Regions from separate parts of the Lysinibacillus sp. NPDC056232 genome, predicted to be linked through region 1. Evidence: riboswitches for the same ligand, from Rfam matches in the RefSeq annotation. Region 1 holds a riboswitch; the other holds the start of a gene.
What was found. Region 1 has a riboswitch for preQ1 ahead of queC (7-cyano-7-deazaguanine synthase QueC). Riboswitches for the same ligand answer to the same signal wherever they lie in the genome.
Positions count from the first base shown of each region.

Region 1 (10,674 bases):
CTAAGAGCTAAAGGAATTCCAGCGCGCTATGTGAGCGGTTATTTATATGTCGACGAAAACTCCGCCTTGATCGGTGATAGTGCAACCCATGCTTGGGTAGAAGTCATGATACCGGGAATTGGCTGGATTGGTCTCGATCCAACTAATAATGTAGAAGTATTAGAAAATCACATTATTTTATGCATTGGCCGTGATTATTCCGATATAAGCCCTGTTGAAGGTGTTTATTCAGGTGGAAAGCATGATTTAACAGTAAAAGTGAGTGTCAAAGCATTGAATCATTTGTAACAAAAATGTGCAATGGTTTAAATGAAAACCCCTGATTTTTCTACGCTAAGCAGAAGTATCAGGGGTTTTATTAGGATTATGCAATCTTAAACTAAAGCTCTCGCTGTTCAACAACGATTTAGTCATTAAACATCTTTTCAATATTATTAAGTTCTATAAGACTTTTTATACAAGACCCATTTCTTTTCCTATTTTCTTAATTTTATTGATGACTGTATTGAGCTGATCCATTGTATGTGTAGCCATCACTGTAATCCGCAACCGGCTTGACCCTTTTGGCACAGTTGGTGGTCGAATCGCTGGAATAAAGACACCTTCATCCATAAGTTTCTCAGAAAATTGCATAGCTTCACGGGAATCACCAATAAGAAGAGATATAATGGGAGTTTCCCCTTCCCTAACTACAAAACCGGATTCCTCCAATTTTAAACGTAAATACTTAGCATTATTCAGCAATTGTTCCCTTCGTTCGGGCTCATTTTGAATAATGGATATTCCTTCTCGCGCTGCTTCAATCGCACTTGGAGATAAACCTGTTTGGAAAATAAATGATCTAGCGTTATTTAGTAAATAGTTCTTTGCAATTGACGATGTCGCCACAAAACCACCCTCTGCACCAATCGCTTTACTCAACGTGCCCACTGTAAAATCAATCTCATCTTTCAACCCAAAATAATCAGCAGTACCACAACCATCACTTCCTAAAATACCTGTCACATGCGCATCATCAATCATTATGTAAGCATTGTATTCCTTTGCTAGCGCAACTATTTCAGGAAGTGGAGCAATATCACCATCCATACTAAAGACGCCATCCGTTACAATTAACTTCTTTCCATCTCCATGTGATTGTCTCAATTTATGCTCTAAATCCACCATATCCGCATGTTCATACACAATTGTTTTTGCTTGACTAAGGCGACAACCATCTATAATACTCGCATGATTCCAGGCATCAGAAAATATAATATCCCCTGCCTTCATCACACTCGAAATCACGCCAATGTTCGCTAAATAACCACTGCTGAAAACAATGGCTGCTTCCGTTTTTTTCAAATCCGCAATTTCTGATTCAAGCTGTTCATGAATAACGAAATTTCCAGTTGTTAATCTCGAACCGCCAGCTCCTGTACCGTATTTACTAATACCTTCAGATGCTTTCTTTCTCAACCGAAAATCTGTTGCAAGACCTAAATAGTTATTAGATGAAAAAAGCAAGAATCTCTTATCATTCATGATTACCTCGCTCTCATTTCCATTTGAAAACGAGCGTAACTTCCTTGTCAATCCATTCTCTTCTATTAATTGTAATTCCCGTTGAAACCAATGATCCATTTTTTAATCCCTCCTAATGAGAACCGGTACGTTTTCTAAATAGTCTATATAAGATTCTAGTTCAACTTCATCTGACACAAAAAAAATACGCCCTCCGCTCTCACAGCCTACCCTTTTTAACGGTGTAATTCTGACATAACCAATGGCACGATTACTTACATATCCAGTCACGTAATCTGGATCATCAGACCAACATAATTCTGCAATTGTAAATGGAGAATTTGCCACTTTCGACGCCAGAGCCAACGCTTCACGTACACGTTCATTAAGGTCCCCATTAGCGTCTTGCCAATCGATTCGTGATACACGAACACCCTTTTGCCCCCGATCGTCAAGCCGTAAGCCGGTTTTACTATTTAGGATGATTGCCCCTCGGAGATTTTGATTACTACTAAGTTGATGAAAAGCAACATTCAGTGCATGTTCCGAAACACCTAAGGAGGTTAGTATCTTTCTTGCTTCATTATGGGCCTTTTCGATTGAAGCAGCCTCAACTGTCGTAATTTCTAAAGGTGGCATATACTGTATCTGATCATGTGCAATTTTTTCAACGGTAATTTGAATAAAGTCAGCATCTCCACGTGAATGATTACTTGCTTTGCTCAATAACTGTTTTACGATTGGCTCTATCTGAGATTTACTACCTATCCGTTCACCACCAGATATATGCTTTTCCCCTAGTTCAAGACTTCTTTCAGCCGCACGCATTCGAATGCTATAACACGCTTTTAACATGATTATTACCTGCTACTTTCCTATTAATTGTATGTAACATTTTCGTTATAGGATAAACACTAACAGCTGTGATTACCATACCTGGAATAGCCAAAACTAATATCGGTAAAAATGGAGTCCCTAACGTAAAAGCTAAACCAAATCTAGCAATCGTTGTTCCAATTGGGCCTGCCAAAACAAGTACCGGAATTGAAGGCCCAAATAAAACAATGAGTAGGCCTACAGTCAATCGAAAAATGAATGCGATCTCCACATTTAAGATCGAGTGTATACCTAGTAAAAATAAGATTAAACTTGCAATGATCCCCGCTAGAAAATATCGCTTAAATCCAAACACCGCTGCAATCGCAACTGCAATAGGTGCTGATAATTGAAATTCTGACCCAGGAATACCTGTTGGAATTTTAAATATGCCTGAAACGATAATAAGACAAGCTAGCAATGAAATCTGGGCAAGATCATAAGTAGAAAACTTTCGGATCATTTTATTCCTCCATCTTACTCTTAAATACTTGTTGTTGTTTTCTCCTATTCTCCTTAATTTGAGTTAACCTCAATTAATAATAAGTTAACACAAATGTAGATTGGAAAGTAGATAAAATGGTAGGATTTTTTATTATTTGTGAAAATACGATTTTGTTACTTATCACTAAATCGGTGATATTGCAACCACAGGTCCTTTTTATTTAGATTGATTAATTGTCCCTTTCATATATTCAGGTAGAATGAATGTCCCCTCCATATATTCTTTTAGAGAAAACATCATTGGTTCACAATTCCCACCAACTCCAATTATGATGCTTAAATCTTTTGGGCAATAGACAACTGTATGCAACGTACCAAAGTACTCTTTATAGTGTTTAAAAAATATCGGGGAACTTTCATCATTAAAGTGATGGTATGTAGACATGGGTGATAAACTTTCCGATAATAAGGAACTCACATAGTCCTTACTTTTTATTGATCCTTGTATTCCTATTCTGTTTTTCTCTCTCAATATTTCTGACTCAAAGTGATTGGTACAAATAAGAGGATTCGTGAAATTGATGATCTGTTGTTGCGGGGAAGCTTCTACTATTACACTTGTTCCACTTTGATCTGTAATGGAGTAATTGTAGCAATAACCATGAGGTATATTTGTGATGAAATTTAGTGCCTCTTCAATATTTGCACATTGTTCTAATAGCATTCTAACAATAGTCGTTGCTATAAATCCCTCTTCCTTGTATTCGTTATTCACAAAATGTAACCCTACAACGAGCCCCTTTTCATTCATTCCATCAAGTCTTCCAATTATTTGCTGACTAAAGCCTACGCTAACATAGCCATCTGTAGGATTCATCCATACAAGCCTTGCATCGTACATTTCCGGACTAAAATCATAATTGCGTACATAATAGCCATCATTTACTAATGTAGTACACCCCATTTGTGGAAATGCTACATCATATCCACTAAAAAGTTTAATAGTATTATCTATTTCCATATCTAATCCTTCTGCCAAGCCGATTAATTCTTGAAAAAGATTCGGTGAAACATTTTTTACTATTTCCTTCGCCTTTTGTACATTTGAGTTAACATTCAATTTCCCTAGCTGTTCCAATTGTTCAAAGATCGGTAATGACCTTAATTCTCTACCTTGCTCCAAGCCAAATTGATAATAATTTCCTTTCAATTCTACTATTCTTACAACTAACTCTTCATCATTTTTATACATTTTTCATTTCCCCCCTCTTCCCAAATTGTGTGACCGGCAATAATAAGTCGAGATTAGTAAAATCATTCCCTCGATACCATTCTAGTATGGAACCTGTAGGAACCCAGTTATTTTCATTTGCATAGTTTATTAATTTGCAATAACCATCTTGAATTTTTGTGATTGAATCATTAAAGGACATAGCAATGTATATACAAGCTGGCATATGTTCTAAAAAATCTGTTTCAATTTGCTTGTTTGGGTGTATGTCTAAAGGTATTCCGAAGCCAAATTGGACTTTAATCACGTCTTTTCCAGATATATATTTTAAATAGCAATTTTTTATTTGAATATTTAATTGCTCAAGTTCTTTAGCTTTCTTATTAACAATTTCTCTGAATTCACCAATTTCGGATTCAGCAAAAAACCAAATAATTTTTTCTGCGCTTTTCTCTAATAGATAGATATTTTTGCTAGTATTTTCACTTTCTAAGTAGCGTAAACTTACATTTAAAATATCTAGCCTTCCCTTTATCATCTGAATCCAATTATCCATCATCTTTTGTCTTGTTATTTCATCGCTTTCCTCTAAATACGCTTGAATATTTTTTATTGGTATATCTGCCAAACGTAAACTTGAGATTAATTTAGCTACTTCAACTTGATCTTCAGAATAAACTCGATACCCACTAATGTCTCTACTGACTGAACGAAGTAAATTTTGTGACTCATAATATCTTAATGCGCTTTTGGAAATACCAGTTCTTTCGGCGAAATCCTGTATTGTCATCAACTTACTCAACCATTACGCCTCCTTTAATTCAATGATACATCTTAAAGTTACTTTAAGGTCAAGAGGGAAATTCAAAAATAATTAGCTTGCTATTCATACAAGCCTCATCTCAAATTTATGACATCCGCCGGAAACTTTAGGCTAACAAATGTCTTTTGCACGAAAGCGAAGCGGCAGTAGCAGATGTTTTTTGTGCGAAAGCGAAGCGTCAGCAAAAGGGTTTTATCTGCGTGAAAGCGAAGCGGTAGCGGCAACAACACGATGTTGGTCACTCAGTTGTTTGCAGATTCCGCATCGCTACGAGCACCCTTGCACTTGGCTAGTCACTACTTCTATCTTCGCGGTTCAGCTATATATTCTATAGATTACATTCATGCTGCGCGCATCAAAAAAGTATAGGCCAAATTAGCCTATACTTTCACACCTTCCTAAGTTAAGAACTTTTCCCTTTCGATTTGAAGGTTTTACAGCACATATCTGATGGAAGCCTAATAAATAATGATAAAACCATACAATTTTTCCTGTAATGGCACACTATACACCTCTTTTATTCCCCCAAACAAGAGCATGCACCTGTGGCAGTACTTTGACATCTCTGAATTCCTCATCCTTCATCACTTTATCAATCAGCGCATGATATTTATCTAATAAATGTAGTATTAAACGTGAATTGTCAATCGTCGTAAGATCATCATTACCGACTTGGAGATAAAAAGGAATCTTTGGATACCGATGGTGAATTTGTTTAGCATACTCGTAATCCGCTTGATTAAAAACGACTATTTTGAGGGATATATGGTGATTACTGTTTCGATTTTTAAGTTTTTCGAAGATATCAGAGAGCACCGAATAGTCTGTTGTCATACCAGAGCTAGGTGGCTTTGGTGAGATTGTCAGTTCATCTATCTCATACATCCATTTTTGCCACCTACTTCCTTGTGTTTCCACCCCGACCTTTATGTCATTTTCTTTTAAAATTGCAATGAACTCCTCCAAATTTCGGATAAGTGCAGGATTGCCACCTGAAATCGTGACAAATGAAAAGCCACTGCCTCCAAGACGTTTCAACTCCGACCAAATCTCTTCCGCTGTCATTTGGACAATAAGATGCTTTCCGCTGCCATCCCACGTAAACGATGAATCACACCAAGAACAGGAATAATCACAGCCAGCAGTTCTCACAAACATGGTCTTTTGGCCAACTACCATTCCCTCACCTTGAATCGTCGGTCCAAAAATCTCGATAACAGGTATCTTACTCAACTTCTATCCACTCCCGTCTCGCTTCTGCATAGCTTGTCGGAGTTTCATATAGCCGGATAAACTCTACACGCGCACCGTTATATCTTTGTTCATCAAGCAAGGCCGCAGCCATCTTTTCGTAAATCCAAACAACAATGTTCTCTGCCGTCGTATTCATGGGTGGGAGCGTTTCATTTAAATAACGGTGATCCAAATGAATCTCTATTTTTTCTTTCCAAATTCCTTTTATATCGCCAAAATCAATCATCAAACCGCGTTCATCTGTGTATCCACTTAATGCTAAAACTACGCGATACGTATGACCATGCAAGTTTTTACATTTCCCCTCATAATTATGTAAATGATGAGCAGCATCGAAGGTAAATTCTTTGCTTACGAGAACACGTTTTGCATGATAGTTCAATTGATTTCTTTGAATATCTACATCTATTTTTTGGAGCTTATCGACGATTCTAAAATCTGACATGCCTTAAGACTCCTTCCTGTAACTCAAATACTCATCAAGCCCTTTTTTTCGAAGATGACATGCCGGGCATTCACCACAGCCATCTGCTATTACACCGTTATAGCAAGTCAGCGTTCTTTCTCGAATAAATTCAAGTGCCCCAAACTGATCAGCAAGCTCCCATGTCTGTGCCTTATTCAGCCACATCAACGGTGTATCAATCACAAAGGAATCATCCATCGATAAATTTAACGTTACATTTAAGGATTTAATAAAAACATCTCGGCAATCCGGATATCCGCTAAAATCTGTTTCACAAACGCCAGTTACAATATGCTTAGCTCCTACTTGGCTCGCTAAAACGCCCGCAAATGAAAGAAAGAGAAGATTTCGGCCAGGTACAAAAGTCGATGGAAGCTCACCATTTTCTCCGTCTTCTACCTTTATGTCTTGTCGTGTCAATGCATTCGGAGCAAGCTGATTCAGGAGTGACATATCAAGAATGTGATGCTTGACACCGAGCTCCTCTGCTATCATCTTCGCACATTCAATTTCAAAACGATGCCTTTGACCATAATCAAAAGTTACTGCCTCAACTTCTTTAAAACGTTCTTTTGCCCAGAACAAACAGGTTGTACTGTCCTGACCTCCACTAAATACAACAATTGCTTTTCCCTGCTTCATCTATAAAAACTCCCTTTTATCGAAAAAACAGCACTCTAAGAAAAAGTGCTGCTTCTTCTTAGTTTTTTTTAGAGGGTAGCTAAATACCTCTTTCTTGATTGAACTATTCAATTCCTCATTGATCGATAATCAATTTTTTCTGGATTAAGATCGTGGTTCATTAAACGACATATGAATATTGTGTACTTTAATGCGTCAGTCCTTCTTCATGGCTTCGGCAAGACATAAAAAAACCTCCTTGTAAAATGTTTCCCAACACTTTTCAAGAGAGGCATCACCAATCGTTCTATTAAAACATAAGTAAAAACATAAAAAAAAGCCACGTCCGATATGGACATGGCATATTGTCATGTTTCCATAGTTTTTTATAGAGGGTATCAGCTATGAACCTCTCCCGTTCTAGTCCGGGCACTCTTTTCTTCAATATAATACAAAAAATAGTACAAAACGTCAAATTGATTTTTTTTATAAAATCTTCCCATAAATGCTTCTCTGGAAAAACCACTGTTATACTGCCCAATCCGGACGAATTACTTGCATTGCAAAGCGAGTTCTTGGTCGAAAACTAGTTGTTCCGTCGAAAGGAATAACGCAAAGTCAACTTTAATAACCAACATTTATTGGTTTATTCATCACGATCAAGTGCCTCTTTCACAAATGTAGGAAGTGCGAATGCACCAACGTGTAAATCTGTATTGTAATAGTTCGTTTTTAGAGCAAATTTGTCCCAAGCATCTACTTGAATATCTTTAATTGGATGTAATACTTTTGAAGCAAATCCGAATAGCCAGTGTCCCGATGGATATGTTGGCATATGGAATTGATATACGCTTGCGATTGGGAAAATACCTTTAATTTTTTTATGTGCTTTACGCATGTTTTCTGCATACTCCACGAAGTATGGTGATTCGTGTTGGTTAATTAAAATCCCTTTTTCGTTTAATACACGGTAACATTCTTTATAGAAAGCTGTTGTAAATAAACCTTCACCGACTGAAATTGGATCAGTAGAATCTACTAATATTAAATCGAATGATTGATCAACTGCGTTTTGAACGTAAGCTAAGCCATCATCGAAAATCATTTCCATACGTGGATCCTCTTCGACACCAGCAGCTGTAATTGGAAGGTATTTCTGGCTTAAACGGAATACTAACTCATCGATTTCAACCATTACTACTTTTTCTACTGATTTGTAACGTAGTACTTCACGAGCCGTACCACCATCACCACCACCAATAATTAATACCTTTTTTATATCTGGGTTAGTAGCGAATGCTGGGTGCGTAATCATATCGTGATAAACGAACTCATCTTTTTCATTGACCATCATCAATCCATCTAAAGTGAAGAAAGTACCAAACTCTTCACTTTTATAAAAATCGATTTTTTGGAACGGAGATTGCTCACTATGAATTTCTTCATTGTAACCGATTGAAAATTTACAGTGATTGCTCCATTGTTCTGTATACCATTTCATTAAATCACGTCCTCTAATACTTCTTGTTTCACTAGAATTGTATCAATTTCTTGTTCTGCGAATTGGCGAATTTTATCTGCCATTCCACGAGGTACTTCAAATGATTCTGTCTTTTTCGCTTGCAGTTTTTGCTCTAAATATTCTGCTGCTTTCCAAGGACTTACTGAGTCGCCACAAGTGTAAACATCAACAGAAGCAAATCCGTATTCTGGCCAAGTATGAATCGTTAAATGTGATTCAGCAATAATGACTGCACCCGAAACACCATATGGGTTGAAATGATGGAAGCAAGATTCTACAATTGTTGCCCCAGAATAGTCTGCGGCTTCATTCATAAACTGCTCGATTAAAGCGTTTTGCTCAATAATTTCACTTGGGCAACCATAAAATTCGATTAATACGTGTCTACCTAATGTTGATAATTCAATGCTCATTTATCTATCTCCCTTACGACTGTTATATAATTTTCTTCTTTAGTTTCAATTAGAACATTCCCAAAATTAAGAAAATAGAAGTTATATAATTCTACTACTTCCTCTGAAATAACTTCTCCTGGGATCACTAGTGGTATTCCCGGTGGATAAATCATTAATGAATCTGCACTAATTCGACCTACCGCATCATAAATTAAAATTGTTTCTGTTTCTGCATTACACGCCTGTTGCGGTGTCATTGCTAATCTATTTATTTGATTCGCTGTCACATAAGCTGACCGAATCGCATCTTTTTTAGCGTGATTAAGTTCTATATCTTTTAACGCATGTACTAATTTACCGATTGTTTCTTTCGTATCAACATGACTAATGACTGCCATTATGACATATCCTTCGGCAAGTTCTAGTTGAATTCCATACTGTTGTTTCAATATTGTGTAAACTTCGAAACCAGTTAAACCGATATCGTTCACACGAATAACAAGTTTCGTCCAATCATAGGATTGATTGAAATTTTGTTGTACGTATTCAGCTACTAGTACTTCATAGCGTGAATTATTTTCTATTTCTTCAATTGCCGCATCAACAATTGACTTTAAATGGCTATAACGTTGCTGTCCATACACCGCTAATTCCCTTCGTGCTACATCTAACGAACTCATTAATAAATAATTTGCACTCGTCGTTTGAAGCATATTTAATACTTTTTGCAAGTGCTTCGAATCGATTCGTTTTTCTTGTAGTAAAAGAAGCGAACTTTGCGTTAATGAACCCCCAGTTTTATGCATACTCATCGTTACTGCATCTGCACCAGCACTAATCGCATCGTTTGCATTAGGTAAAAATGTTAAATGCGCTCCGTGTGCACTATCAACAATAACTGTTACATTTTGTTCATGTGCGAGTTTACAAATTTCTTGCAGTTGATTCATCGAACCAAAATAGGTTGGATATGTCACAAGTAAAGTTTTCGCTTGTGGATTTTCTGCAAGCGCCGATTTTACATTTTCAACTGAAATTCCGTGTGCAATACCAAAATGTTGATCCACTTCAGGTTGAATAAATACTGGTTTTGCTCCACTTAATATAATGCCGTTCATAACTGATTTATGGCAGTTACGAGGAACGATCAATGTATCTCCTTGTTTACATGTCGCTAAAATCATCGCCAGAATGCCTACAGTAGTTCCATTTACTAAAAAGTAAGCGTAGTCTACATTAAATGCTTGTGCAGCTAATTGCTGAGCTTCTTTAATAACCGATTCCGGATGACTTAATAAATCAAGCTCTTTCATCGAGTTTACGTCCATTCTTAATGTCATTTCTCCAAGCGTCCATTTTAATGGGTTTTCATGTAGCCCCATTTTATGTCCAGGTACATCAAACGGCGTAACTTCTTGTTTAGCGTAATTGACCAAAGCTTCAAATAATGGCATGCGGTCTTGAGTGACTAAAAACTCCTCTGTAGCCACTCGATCTTGCACGCTTTGCATTATTGTCCCATAGCAACTGTTAAGAGTT
Region 1 covers NZ_JBHJTF010000002.1:1,756-12,429, reverse strand. Annotated here, with positions in the region: gene ACFCYJ_RS02105 (transglutaminase family protein) at 1-288, shown strand, start outside; gene bioF (8-amino-7-oxononanoate synthase) at 454-1,623, opposite strand; gene bioW (6-carboxyhexanoate--CoA ligase) at 1,627-2,358, opposite strand; gene ACFCYJ_RS02090 (hypothetical protein) at 2,339-2,842, opposite strand; gene ACFCYJ_RS02085 (C45 family autoproteolytic acyltransferase/hydrolase) at 3,041-4,075, opposite strand; gene ACFCYJ_RS02080 (helix-turn-helix domain-containing protein) at 4,068-4,856, opposite strand; gene queE (7-carboxy-7-deazaguanine synthase QueE) at 5,382-6,110, opposite strand; gene queD (6-carboxytetrahydropterin synthase QueD) at 6,103-6,576, opposite strand; gene queC (7-cyano-7-deazaguanine synthase QueC) at 6,580-7,239, opposite strand; PreQ1 riboswitch class I at 7,591-7,637, opposite strand; gene speE (polyamine aminopropyltransferase) at 7,865-8,719, opposite strand; gene speD (adenosylmethionine decarboxylase) at 8,719-9,153, opposite strand; gene ACFCYJ_RS02050 (aminotransferase class I/II-fold pyridoxal phosphate-dependent enzyme) at 9,150-10,646, opposite strand; gene metK (methionine adenosyltransferase) at 10,646-10,674, opposite strand, start outside.

Region 2 (10,674 bases), on a different contig from region 1:
ATACACAATTTCGTTGGCTCAATCAAATCAGGTAATCGAACCAGAGATATTTATTGCATTAATTCAAAATAATTTACATATGGAATCTCAGCAGCGATGGTTAAAGGGTTATTTACCAATTGAAATTGTAGATGAGAGTTATGATGTATCAAATGGTCACAACGTTCGTTATGATGCACACTTAATAAACATTATAAATCAATTAAAAATAGCTTATAAGAACCAATTTACGGATATCGAAGTACATACTATTCTCGAAGAACTTTTTTCTCAATTACCACAATTATTTAATTGGTTACTAACAGAACCAAAACTTATGGAGATACAGTTGGATAGCATGTTATTTTCGTCACCATTTAGTAAACAAGAAGAAAAATGGCTAATTGAAAAAATAGAGACCATGCTAAAGGAGCATAAAACAAAATGAACATACTATTATGGGGATTCATTGGGTTTACTCTTTTATATGAGCCAATTATAGGTTATTGGTTATATCAAAGATTTAAAATACGTGTTCCGACTAATCCCGCAAGCAGGATACACTATTATAAGATTGTTATGTTAGGTTTGTGGTTACCAACATTTATTATTTTAATAGTAGTGGCAAATTCTGAACTTACTTTAGAAGAACTACGCGTAATAATGCCGAGTATTAACACAAAAGCATTAGGACCAATTGCTACATATATTGTCATAGGGGTAGCTCTATTATGTAGTATATTGCTTTTATATTACGCGATTGGATATTTTATAAGTGATAATGTTAAAAATAAGATGATATTAATGAAACAAAAACAAATGAAGCAAATAGCGTTTACTGAGTTACTACCTGTTACAAAGAAAGACAAAGTCATTTGGAATCAAGTAGCATGGACAGCAGGGGTCACAGAAGAAATTATTTATCGTGGATTCCTTATATTTGCATTTAACATACTATTTCCAGAATGGTCAATTTGGTTCGTTCTATTGTGTACTTCAATAATTTTTGGTCTTGCGCATACATATCAGAGTTTATCTGGTGTCATTCGGACAACCATTTTTGGCTTTGTGTTCGGGATGCTTGCAGTCGCATTGAACTCCATTATACCTCTAATACTTCTTCATGCTTTGATTGATTATGTTGGAAAATTAGGAGATGAGAATGAAAAGGATTAAAATAACATATTATTTTCTTTCTGACTATTCATTGCAACGCTCTTTTTGCTAGGTAATAAAACTTTATTTACATGAAAAATATTCGAATTTAAACATAAGCTATGTTATTGATTTTTCCTCTTCAATTGAACACAACAAAAAAGAGGAACGGTGAACCAACCGTCCCTCTTTTTATTAAATACGGCTCGATAAGATCCGTCAGTTAAATTAAATTTTTGAAGTTTAAGCGTTTATTCAATGCATACATAATCGGTGCACCGACCGCTAAGACAACAAATTCACCTGCAGCAACAGTTAACCATGTCCAGAAGAATGGTAATTCTAATGCTAAGTTCAATTCAAAAGCAATGATGAACATTGTGCAAGTAAATAAAAATGTATTGATGACTAAACGTGCCCAAATATTTTTGACAAATTTACAAATAAGAATGAACAATCCAAGAGTAATCATTGAATGGCCTACACCGAAAACTAAATCGTAGATGCCGAGTGGTGAAAAGAGGTTAGAGATAAATACACCAATAATGATCCCGACGGCAAAGCGCGGATTAAATGCAACTAAATGATTAAACATTTCAGATATTCGGAACTGCACCTCTGTAAAGCCAAATGGTGCAACTAGTAATGTAATAGCAATGTAGAGCGCTGCGATAATGCCACTCGTTGCTAAAAATTTTATTTTCATATTCATTTCTCCTTAGTTTTTTTACGTGGGATGGTTACGAACCACGTGAAGCAAATGCAATCATATCAATGTTCATGCTTATTTGTAAATAGCGTTGAGTAAAAAAAGCGCAGAAATTCATAGTACTAACGGTAATATTTAGCTCTTGTTCGTTGCTCATTAATTAGATAGGTGTGTGTTTGACCAGGATTCGAATTTTGAATCCATAAGAAGGGGGCTTGTACCCTTGCTTCTTTACATATGGAATGAAATTGGACTATAGATGAGAAACAACCACTTAAGGAGAGTCCAGCCATATCAAAAAAGAACTGTTCTAAGCAGTTCTTTTAACAAGTGTAGTTATCAGTAGTTTTTTAAAACGCTAAATGCTTGAGCAAATTTTTGGGCAAAGGTTAATGGAGGCTCTATTGATTGAAAATGGACGTACAAAATAGTTGGGTCCGTATATATCCAATGATTATGAATAGCACTTATAATTAAATTATTTTCTGCAAGTACTTTAACAAATGGCTGTAATTCTTCTTGGAGTACTACAACTTCACCTAAGTTAAGTGCATTTCCATATATATCAAGCGATTCGAATGTTATCCCAGCATGAAGTGCACTACGACTTGGGCGACCTTGAATTTTCACATGAAGATTTCGATGAAGTTTTACTGAGCATACGCCATGTTCCACAGAAGCTTTTCCATTGGCAATCTGTGCAAATTTCGTACACATATTTTGAAAGCTTTGCATTTTAGACACCTCTACTTTTTATATTAATAATGAGGATGTCTTGGCGTGAAAGTAGTACATATAACGGGTTTCTGATTTGAAATTACTCATCTAAAATATTTTTAATTTCTTCTATTTCCAAAATTAAATCGTCTACTTGTTGCTTGAATTCATCTGTATATTCTAATTCCTCATCCAATTCTTTTGTATACTCTAAGGCATTTAAGGCAAAATCCAAAGCAAATGCAAATAGACTGTCACATAGATTAGAAATGATTGTGTCAATATCCCCAACATTTGCATTTTGATTCTCTTGTGAATAAGAAGGTTGATTTGAATTGGTTTCATTATTGTTCATGATATTCCTCCTTTTTGAGAACAGCACTAGTCTCATTTGCATCATATGCTTTAAATGTAAAAAAGGAGACTGAAAAGGAATATTGTTGTAGAAAAATTTAGTCGCATCTAACCAGATGTGGCTTTTTACTATGCATGATTGAACGGAGCATTTTGGTTATTGACAAATTAATTAATCAATAATATCGTTTATTTATTAATTGATTAATTAATTAATAAACGAAATGTTTGGAGGTCTAACATGTTAAGAGTAGAAAATTTGGTTAAAAGTTATCAAAATGGTCGTGAATTGCTTTATGCATTAGATTCAGTTTCATTGTCAATTGATGATGGGGAATTCGTTGTCATTTTAGGCCCTTCTGGATCCGGTAAATCTACGCTTCTTAATGTAATTTCAGGTTTAGAGCAGCCAGATTCAGGGAGTGTTACTTATGATGACTATGAGATTTGTGGGTTAAATCAGAAAGAACTAACGTTGTTTAGACGTGATAAAACAGCTTTTATCTTTCAAGCATATTATTTACTCCCATTTTTAAATGTAGAATCTAACATTAAAATGGGTGCTGATTTAAAAGGGAACAAAAATATTACTGAAATAATGGATGGTTTAGGACTTCGAGGATTAGAAAAACGTCTTCCTTATGAACTTTCAGGGGGACAACAACAACGAGTGTCTATTGCCCGTGCATTAGCGAAAAAACCGGATTTTTTGTTTTGTGATGAGCCTACTGGAGCATTAGATGAAGAAACGAGCAAACAAATCTTAACTTATTTGAAGCAACTTCAAAAACAATTGAAATTTACAATTATTATGGTAACTCACAATGTTAGTATTGCTCAAATCGCAACAAAAATTATTAAAATGGGTAGCGGAAGAATCGTAGAAGTATCTAGCAATGCTGATCCAAGAGATGTTAATGAAATTACATGGTGAGAAAGGGAGTACATTTGATGAGAGTAAAAAAACAGTTTCCGCTCGTAATGGTTGTTGCCTGTGCAGTATTTATTTGTACGTTACTGGTTTTCTATCTTCAAAACATAGACTCCATAAAGAAGGTACAAGAACATCAACATCAGCAGGACTTTACGCTTATTCTACAAGGAGGGGATATAACGGACCTTTCAAATAAGTATTCTTTTACGTATGATCCTGTAACATATAAAGTCATTTATGATGAAAAAAATATATATCGTGTTATGCGAAATACGCGCAACATTGATATTCCAATATACTTGGAAGGCGTTGCTCCAAAAAGAACAACTGAAATTGCAATAGATAAAAATTATTCACAGGAGAATAAATTAGCACTAGGAGATACAGTTACTATTAGCAATACAACATATTCAATTAGTGGAGTTTTTACTTTACCTGACGCAATTTCACCGCTGGTAGCTAATAATGGTGCTGGCTACAAACCTACTACTCAAGCATTAATACTATGTAGTGAAGAAGTTTACTCAAATTGGGATGAGCAGGAAAAAACAAGTTATTCGGGCCGTTTTTTTGAAAGTGTATCTGAGGAACAGAAACAACTCCTTCTAGAAAAAATGCTTATGGATTCAAATATAAAGTCCGTGTTGAAGAAAGAGGATAATCCACAAATACTTTCTACATTAATCGCAAAAGAAAAAATGTTTAAAATCTGTCTTATTAGCGCTTTAAGTTTCTTCGGTTTAACTGTAATGGTTTTGCTTGTTACTATCATTATCCAAAATATAAATGAAGCAAAATCAAATATGGGTGTTTTAAAAGCACTTGGCTACTCTAAGCTACAAATTGCTAAAAGATATTTCCTAATTGGACCTTTCTTGTTTATAGGCGCAGTTGTAGGATATTTAGTTTCCTATGCAGTTAGCCCTCTGTTCATTAATAGAATGAATGCTACATTTCTCGTGCCAAATGTTTCACTAAATTTTGATCTTGTACAATTCATACTGTTTATAACAATCCCCGCGCTGTTTTTCTCTATAATGGCTTTTGGGATTGCCGTATTTACCTTGCGTAAACCGCCATTAGAAATGATTCATAATGCAGAATCAGTAAAATTAAATTTTCTTGTTAAGCGAATTAGGAAAAACAGATCAACTAATCCTTTTAAGAAAGCGGTCTTTAAAGCAATCGTATTAAATAATTTTCTGTTAGTCTTTTTGGCGTTGCTGACAGGATTTATGGCTAGCGCTAATTTACAGATTGCTTTTTCTTTGCAGGCAATGTCTGATAAGGTATCCTCTTTAACACTTAAAGGTTCCGAATATAAAAGTAATGTTCGATTTATTGAGGCGAAGGAAATGAAACTTTTAGATTCTGAAACACCTTATTTTTCAGAAGACTGTAAAATAGAATTTCCGAATGGTGATGTATTAAATAACGGCCAATTTATGGCATTATCTAGTAGTCGTTCTCTTTTTAAACTTTATAGTGTTCAGAAACAGGAGAATATAGATATTTCAAAGCAGGAAGGCCTTGTGGTGAATGATTGGATGCGCAAGAAATATGATTTGACGATTGGTGACGCTGCGAAAATTCATATAAATAATGTTACGTATCAGTTACCTATAACAGCTTTTGAGCAATCAGTGTATGGGGAAGTAGTTTACAGTAATATGGATGTTGCAATCAATACTGGCCTTTTAGAAAAAGAAGGATATAATGGTGTATTTACTAAAGACAATGTCGAGTTTGACAACAAGCAGCATATGTTTGTTTCAAAACTTGAAGACGTATTATTTGCAAGCTCTCAGCAAAAAGGTACGTATTTCGCACTATCCTTTTTATTCATCTCAATTGGCTTAGCTTTAAGCATTTTAACGATTAGTATTGTAATGAAAATCATTATTTCCTCTAATCGTAAATACTTGGCGATGATGAAAGCATTTGGATATACAAATGCAGAATGCAATCGTATCGTATTATCGGGCTTTCGAATAATTGCCTACATCGGATTTATAATTGGCACACTCTATGCTATTGTTTTAACTAAATTTTTATTTGATTTATTGGCTAAAGCATCAACTGTAGCAATACCAATGACACCAGATAGCAAGGTAATAACAATTTCTCTCGTGATCTTTGCTGTTTCATACGAGGTCATTATGTTACTCTATAAAAAAAGCATGAATGCAGTAACTTTGCAGGAGGTTATGATGAAATGAATAAACGCCGCGAACAGAAGGAAGTTAGACGAGAGCAAATTCTAAACGCGGGCTTGGATTTGTTTATTAGAAACGGTTATCAAGGAACTACAACAAAAGAGATTGGTGACTCAGTTGGAATAAGCCAAGGATTACTGTTTCATTATTTCGGTTCTAAAGAAGAGGTATACCTTGAACTTTTAAATCGAGCTAAAACTAGTATGTCTGTTATTGGTATTTCTGAAGGGGAATTTGCACAACCGTTAGAGTATTTAAATGGAATAGTTACTTCAATACTTGATTCCTTTAAAACTCACCCATTATCGCCAAAATTATTAATGTTAGTTGCGCAAACGCAAATAGCAAGTAACTTACCAGATACTATAAAACAAGTTGCTAAGGATCTTGCAGCATCTGAGGGATTTGAAAGTTTAGTAAAAGAGGGTCAAGTTAAGGGAGTAATACGAGATGGTGATCCTAAAGCACTCGCAGGTTGTTTTTATTCAGCCATTCAAGGTGTTGCTCAAACGTACGTATGCTTCCCAGATATCCCGTTACCACAAAGTAGTTGGTTAGTTGATATTTTGAAGAAGTAAAAGCGAATAAATACTGTTTTGAAGGCCTGACATTTCTTATGGGGAATGTCAGGTTTTTTAGATTCTCCATAATTTACCTCGAAAATCAAATAACTTCGCAAAATTGTCAAAAAAATTTTTGCTATGTTAGAAAAAGAAATCAATTTGTAAAAACAGCGCAGTTTAGCGGTTTAAAGCGGCAAATTGAATGAAAAGATAAAATATTTAGCTGGATTTAAAAGTCAGAACATTCATAATGTTGTTGACGAACCTTGATAATAACGATAATATAGCGATACGTTCACACTTTGCTTGGATAAAGTGTGATAAATATCAGAGATCAAAATCGGGGGGATTATTTGTGAAAAGCAATTTAAAAAAGCTTTCGTTCCTGTTATTGGGGTTAGTTTTAATGCTTGCTGCTTGTGGTAGCAGTGGTTCTAGTTCGTCGGATTCAAAAGGGAACGAAACGAATAACGCAAGTGAGAGCGGCAATGCAGATGATAAAACATATAAGATCGGGATTACTCAAATTGTGGAGCATCCATCTTTAAATGCTGCAACTGAAGGTTTCAAAAAAGCAATTGAAGAATCTGGCTTAAAAGTTGATTACGATCCGCAAATAGCGCAAGGTGATAACAGTCTTAACACGACGATTGCAAACAATCTAGTAAGTGCCAATGTAGATTTAATCTTTGCTAACTCTACGCCATCTGCACAGGCGGCGGCGACGGCTACTAGTGATATTCCAATTGTCTTTACTTCTGTAACAGATGCTGTTGGAGCACAGCTCATTGACTCTATGGAGAAGCCAGGGAAAAATGTAACAGGAACAATCGATTTACATCCTGATACTATTTCGAAAACAGTGGCATTCTTAAAGGAATTGGGTGCGAAAAAAGTAGGTATGGTTTACAACGCTGGTGAGCAAAACTCAGTAGCGCAAGTAAAAGAAGTGAAAAAAGTGATGGGTGAACAAGGCTTAACAGTGGTTGAGGCATCTGCGGCAACGTCTGCAGAAGTAAAACAAGCTGCTGAATCGTTAATCGGTAAAGCCGATGCATTCTATATCATTACTGATAATACAGTAGTTTCGGCACTAGAGTCTGTCATTGATGTAGCGAATGCAAATAAATTACCATTAGTTGTAGGTGAGCTTGACTCTGTGGCACGGGGTGGCTTAGCGGCATATGGTTTTGAATATTATGACATCGGTTATGAAGCAGGGCAAATGGCTGTGAAGATTCTAAAAGGTGAAGCAACTCCTGCTGATGTTCCAGCTCAATATCCACAAAAGCTAAAACTATTAATAAATAAAAAAGTAGCGGATGATTTAGGAATCGACATTAAAGATTCTTGGGGTGCAGAGCTTGTAGAAAAGTAATGGCCTAACATGATCATCTTATGAGACGAAGCGGGGGAGAACTAAAACTGCCTCCGCTTTATCTACTTTTAGAGTAAAAATTGAAATCAATTATGCGGAAGAATCACCGTTCTATTTAGAATTATGTATTGATTCACAAGTATGATGGGATAATCTTTTCTAGTTTCACCTTATTGAGAAGGTTATGGTTCAAGTCTTGTTAAAAGTATGCCATGTGGATAAGTTGATTGGAGTGGAGGCTGGGCGACTTCTTGGGGATTAGCGATAGAGGAACGAAGGCTAAAACCATCACATCCTGTGATAACGCCTTCGTGACCAACATCGGTGCTGTTGCTGTCGCTTCGTTGCACTACGCTTTTGCACAGAATGAAACCCTTTTGCTGCCGCTACGTTAGCACTTCGCTTTCGCGCAAAAAACATCTGTTGGCCCAAGCGGCTCATTGGACGCCCCCAGGAAGCTTTGCTCTGCGCGAAAGCGAAGCGTCAGCAACAAATGTTTTAACTGTGCGAAAGCGAAGCGTCAGCAACAAAGCGCCCAGCCGGAACGGAAATCAACTTCAAGTTATGGTGATGAGCCAAATTATATATTAAGAAATTATTAGGAGATGATTCAACTATGTTTATAGCAATATTTGGCGCGATGGAGCAAGGGATCATCTATGCAATTATGGCACTTGGTGTGTATTTAACATTCCGTGTGTTAGATTTTCCGGATTTAACGGTTGATGGAAGCTTTGTAACAGGGGCGGCTACAGCGGCGACGATGATTCTGCTTGGCTACCACCCGATCTTAGCGACTTTAGTGGCAATTGTTGCTGGATTTATTGCTGGATGTATGACAGGAATTCTTCACACAAAGGGGAAAATTAATCCTCTATTATCAGGGATTTTAATGATGATTGCTTTGTATTCTATTAACCTACGTATTATGGGGTCAACGGCAGAAAATACGATAGGTCGTCCAAATATTCCACTATTAAATTCAGAGACTTTATTTTCAAAGTTTCAAGCGTTTTGGAGTAATTTAGGAATCGATACGGCATTAAATAACCTACTAAAAGGCTTCGGCGTTCAGCAACTACCTTCAACATGGAGCACAATAATCGTAGTGTTAATCATCACGATTTTAATTAAGTTCATTGTAGACTGGTTCTTAAAAACAGAGATCGGCCTAGCTATTCGAGCAACTGGTGATAATAAGCGTATGATTCGTAGCTTCTCGGCTAATACAGATACTCTTATTATTCTTGGGCTAGGACTTTCTAATGCACTTGTTGCATTTTCGGGTGCTTTAATCGCGCAATATTCGAAGTTCTCAGATGTAAGTATGGGGATCGGGATGATTGTGATCGGTCTTGCATCTGTTATTATCGGCGAAGCAATCTTCGGTACAAAAACGATTATGCGCACAACTTTCGCTGTTATAGCTGGAGCGATCATTTACCGCATTATTTTAGCATTAGCATTACGAGTAGATTTCCTAGATTCAGGGGATATGAAATTAATAACAGCTATCATTGTTATTATAGCGTTGATTTTACCTCAATTTATCAATAAGAGGAAGGCGCGCAAACGCAAGGTGAAACGCGCAGCAGAGAAGACACGCGTAAAGACGGTTGAGCAGGGAGGAAATGGCCTTGCTTAAATTAAACGGCATTAATAAGGTATTTAATGAAGGTACACCTGATGAAAAAATGGCACTTGCAGAAATTAATTTGCACTTAAAGCCAGGAGATTTCGTTACAATTATCGGCAGTAATGGTGCTGGTAAATCGACCATGATGAATATGATTTCTGGCGCACTAACACCAGACTTTGGCACGGTTTCAATTGATGAAAATGAGGTTACGACTTTACCAGAATATAAGCGCTCCCACTACATCGGTCGCGTATTCCAGGATCCAATGGCTGGTACAGCGCCAACAATGACGATTGAGGAAAATTTAGCATTAGCTTATTCACGTAATAAGAGTAGAGGCATGCGTATCGGTGTTGATAAAAAGCGCCGAGAATTTTTCAAGGAATCCTTGCAGATGTTGGGCTTGAATTTGGAAAATCGCCTATCTGCAAAAGTTGGCTTACTTTCCGGAGGGGAGCGTCAAGCGCTGTCTCTTTTAATGGCAACATTCACGAAGCCTTCGATTTTATTGCTAGATGAGCATACGGCGGCACTTGACCCATCTCGTGCTGAGTTAATCACACGTATTACAAAATATTTAGTTGAGAAAGACAGCTTGACGACATTAATGGTCACGCACAACATGCAACAAGCATTAGACTTAGGAAATCGACTGATTATGATGGATAAAGGTCAAATCATTTTAGAGGTTGGCGAAGATCGCAAGCATGAATTAACCATCCCGGATTTAATGGCAGAGTTCGAACGTATCCGCGGTGAGAAAATGAACTCAGACCGTGCATTACTAGGATAATAAATGATAAAACGCTCATACAAAATGTGTGGGCGTTTTTCGCTTGATGTCGATATTTTGGGGAGTTGGTTGATAAATTAAAAAAGTTGGTAGATAAATTAAAAAAGTTGGTAGATAAATTAAAAAAGTTGGTCAATAAACAATCAAAAGTTCTCGATAAATAAGCAAACTCTATCGATAAAGTGCATTATAATCTAGCTAAAGGAGGTGAAACTATGTTACTAAAAAAGCGCGAAG
Region 2 covers NZ_JBHJTF010000022.1:48,815-59,488, reverse strand. Annotated here, with positions in the region: gene ACFCYJ_RS16445 (MerR family transcriptional regulator) at 1-427, shown strand, start outside; gene ACFCYJ_RS16440 (CPBP family intramembrane glutamic endopeptidase) at 424-1,155, shown strand; gene ACFCYJ_RS16435 (QueT transporter family protein) at 1,358-1,840, opposite strand; PreQ1 riboswitch class I at 1,847-1,891, opposite strand; gene ACFCYJ_RS16430 (DUF1259 domain-containing protein) at 2,183-2,578, opposite strand; gene ACFCYJ_RS16425 (hypothetical protein) at 2,661-2,915, opposite strand; gene ACFCYJ_RS16420 (ABC transporter ATP-binding protein) at 3,156-3,848, shown strand; gene ACFCYJ_RS16415 (FtsX-like permease family protein) at 3,866-6,067, shown strand; gene ACFCYJ_RS16410 (TetR/AcrR family transcriptional regulator) at 6,064-6,642, shown strand; gene ACFCYJ_RS16405 (ABC transporter substrate-binding protein) at 6,983-8,005, shown strand; gene ACFCYJ_RS16400 (hypothetical protein) at 8,188-8,355, opposite strand; gene ACFCYJ_RS16395 (hypothetical protein) at 8,429-8,596, shown strand; gene ACFCYJ_RS16390 (ABC transporter permease) at 8,622-9,650, shown strand; gene ACFCYJ_RS16385 (ABC transporter ATP-binding protein) at 9,643-10,437, shown strand; gene ACFCYJ_RS16380 (nuclease-related domain-containing protein) at 10,653-10,674, shown strand, end outside.
Region 2: another riboswitch for preQ1. It lies ahead of ACFCYJ_RS16435 (QueT transporter family protein); the one in region 1 lies ahead of queC (7-cyano-7-deazaguanine synthase QueC).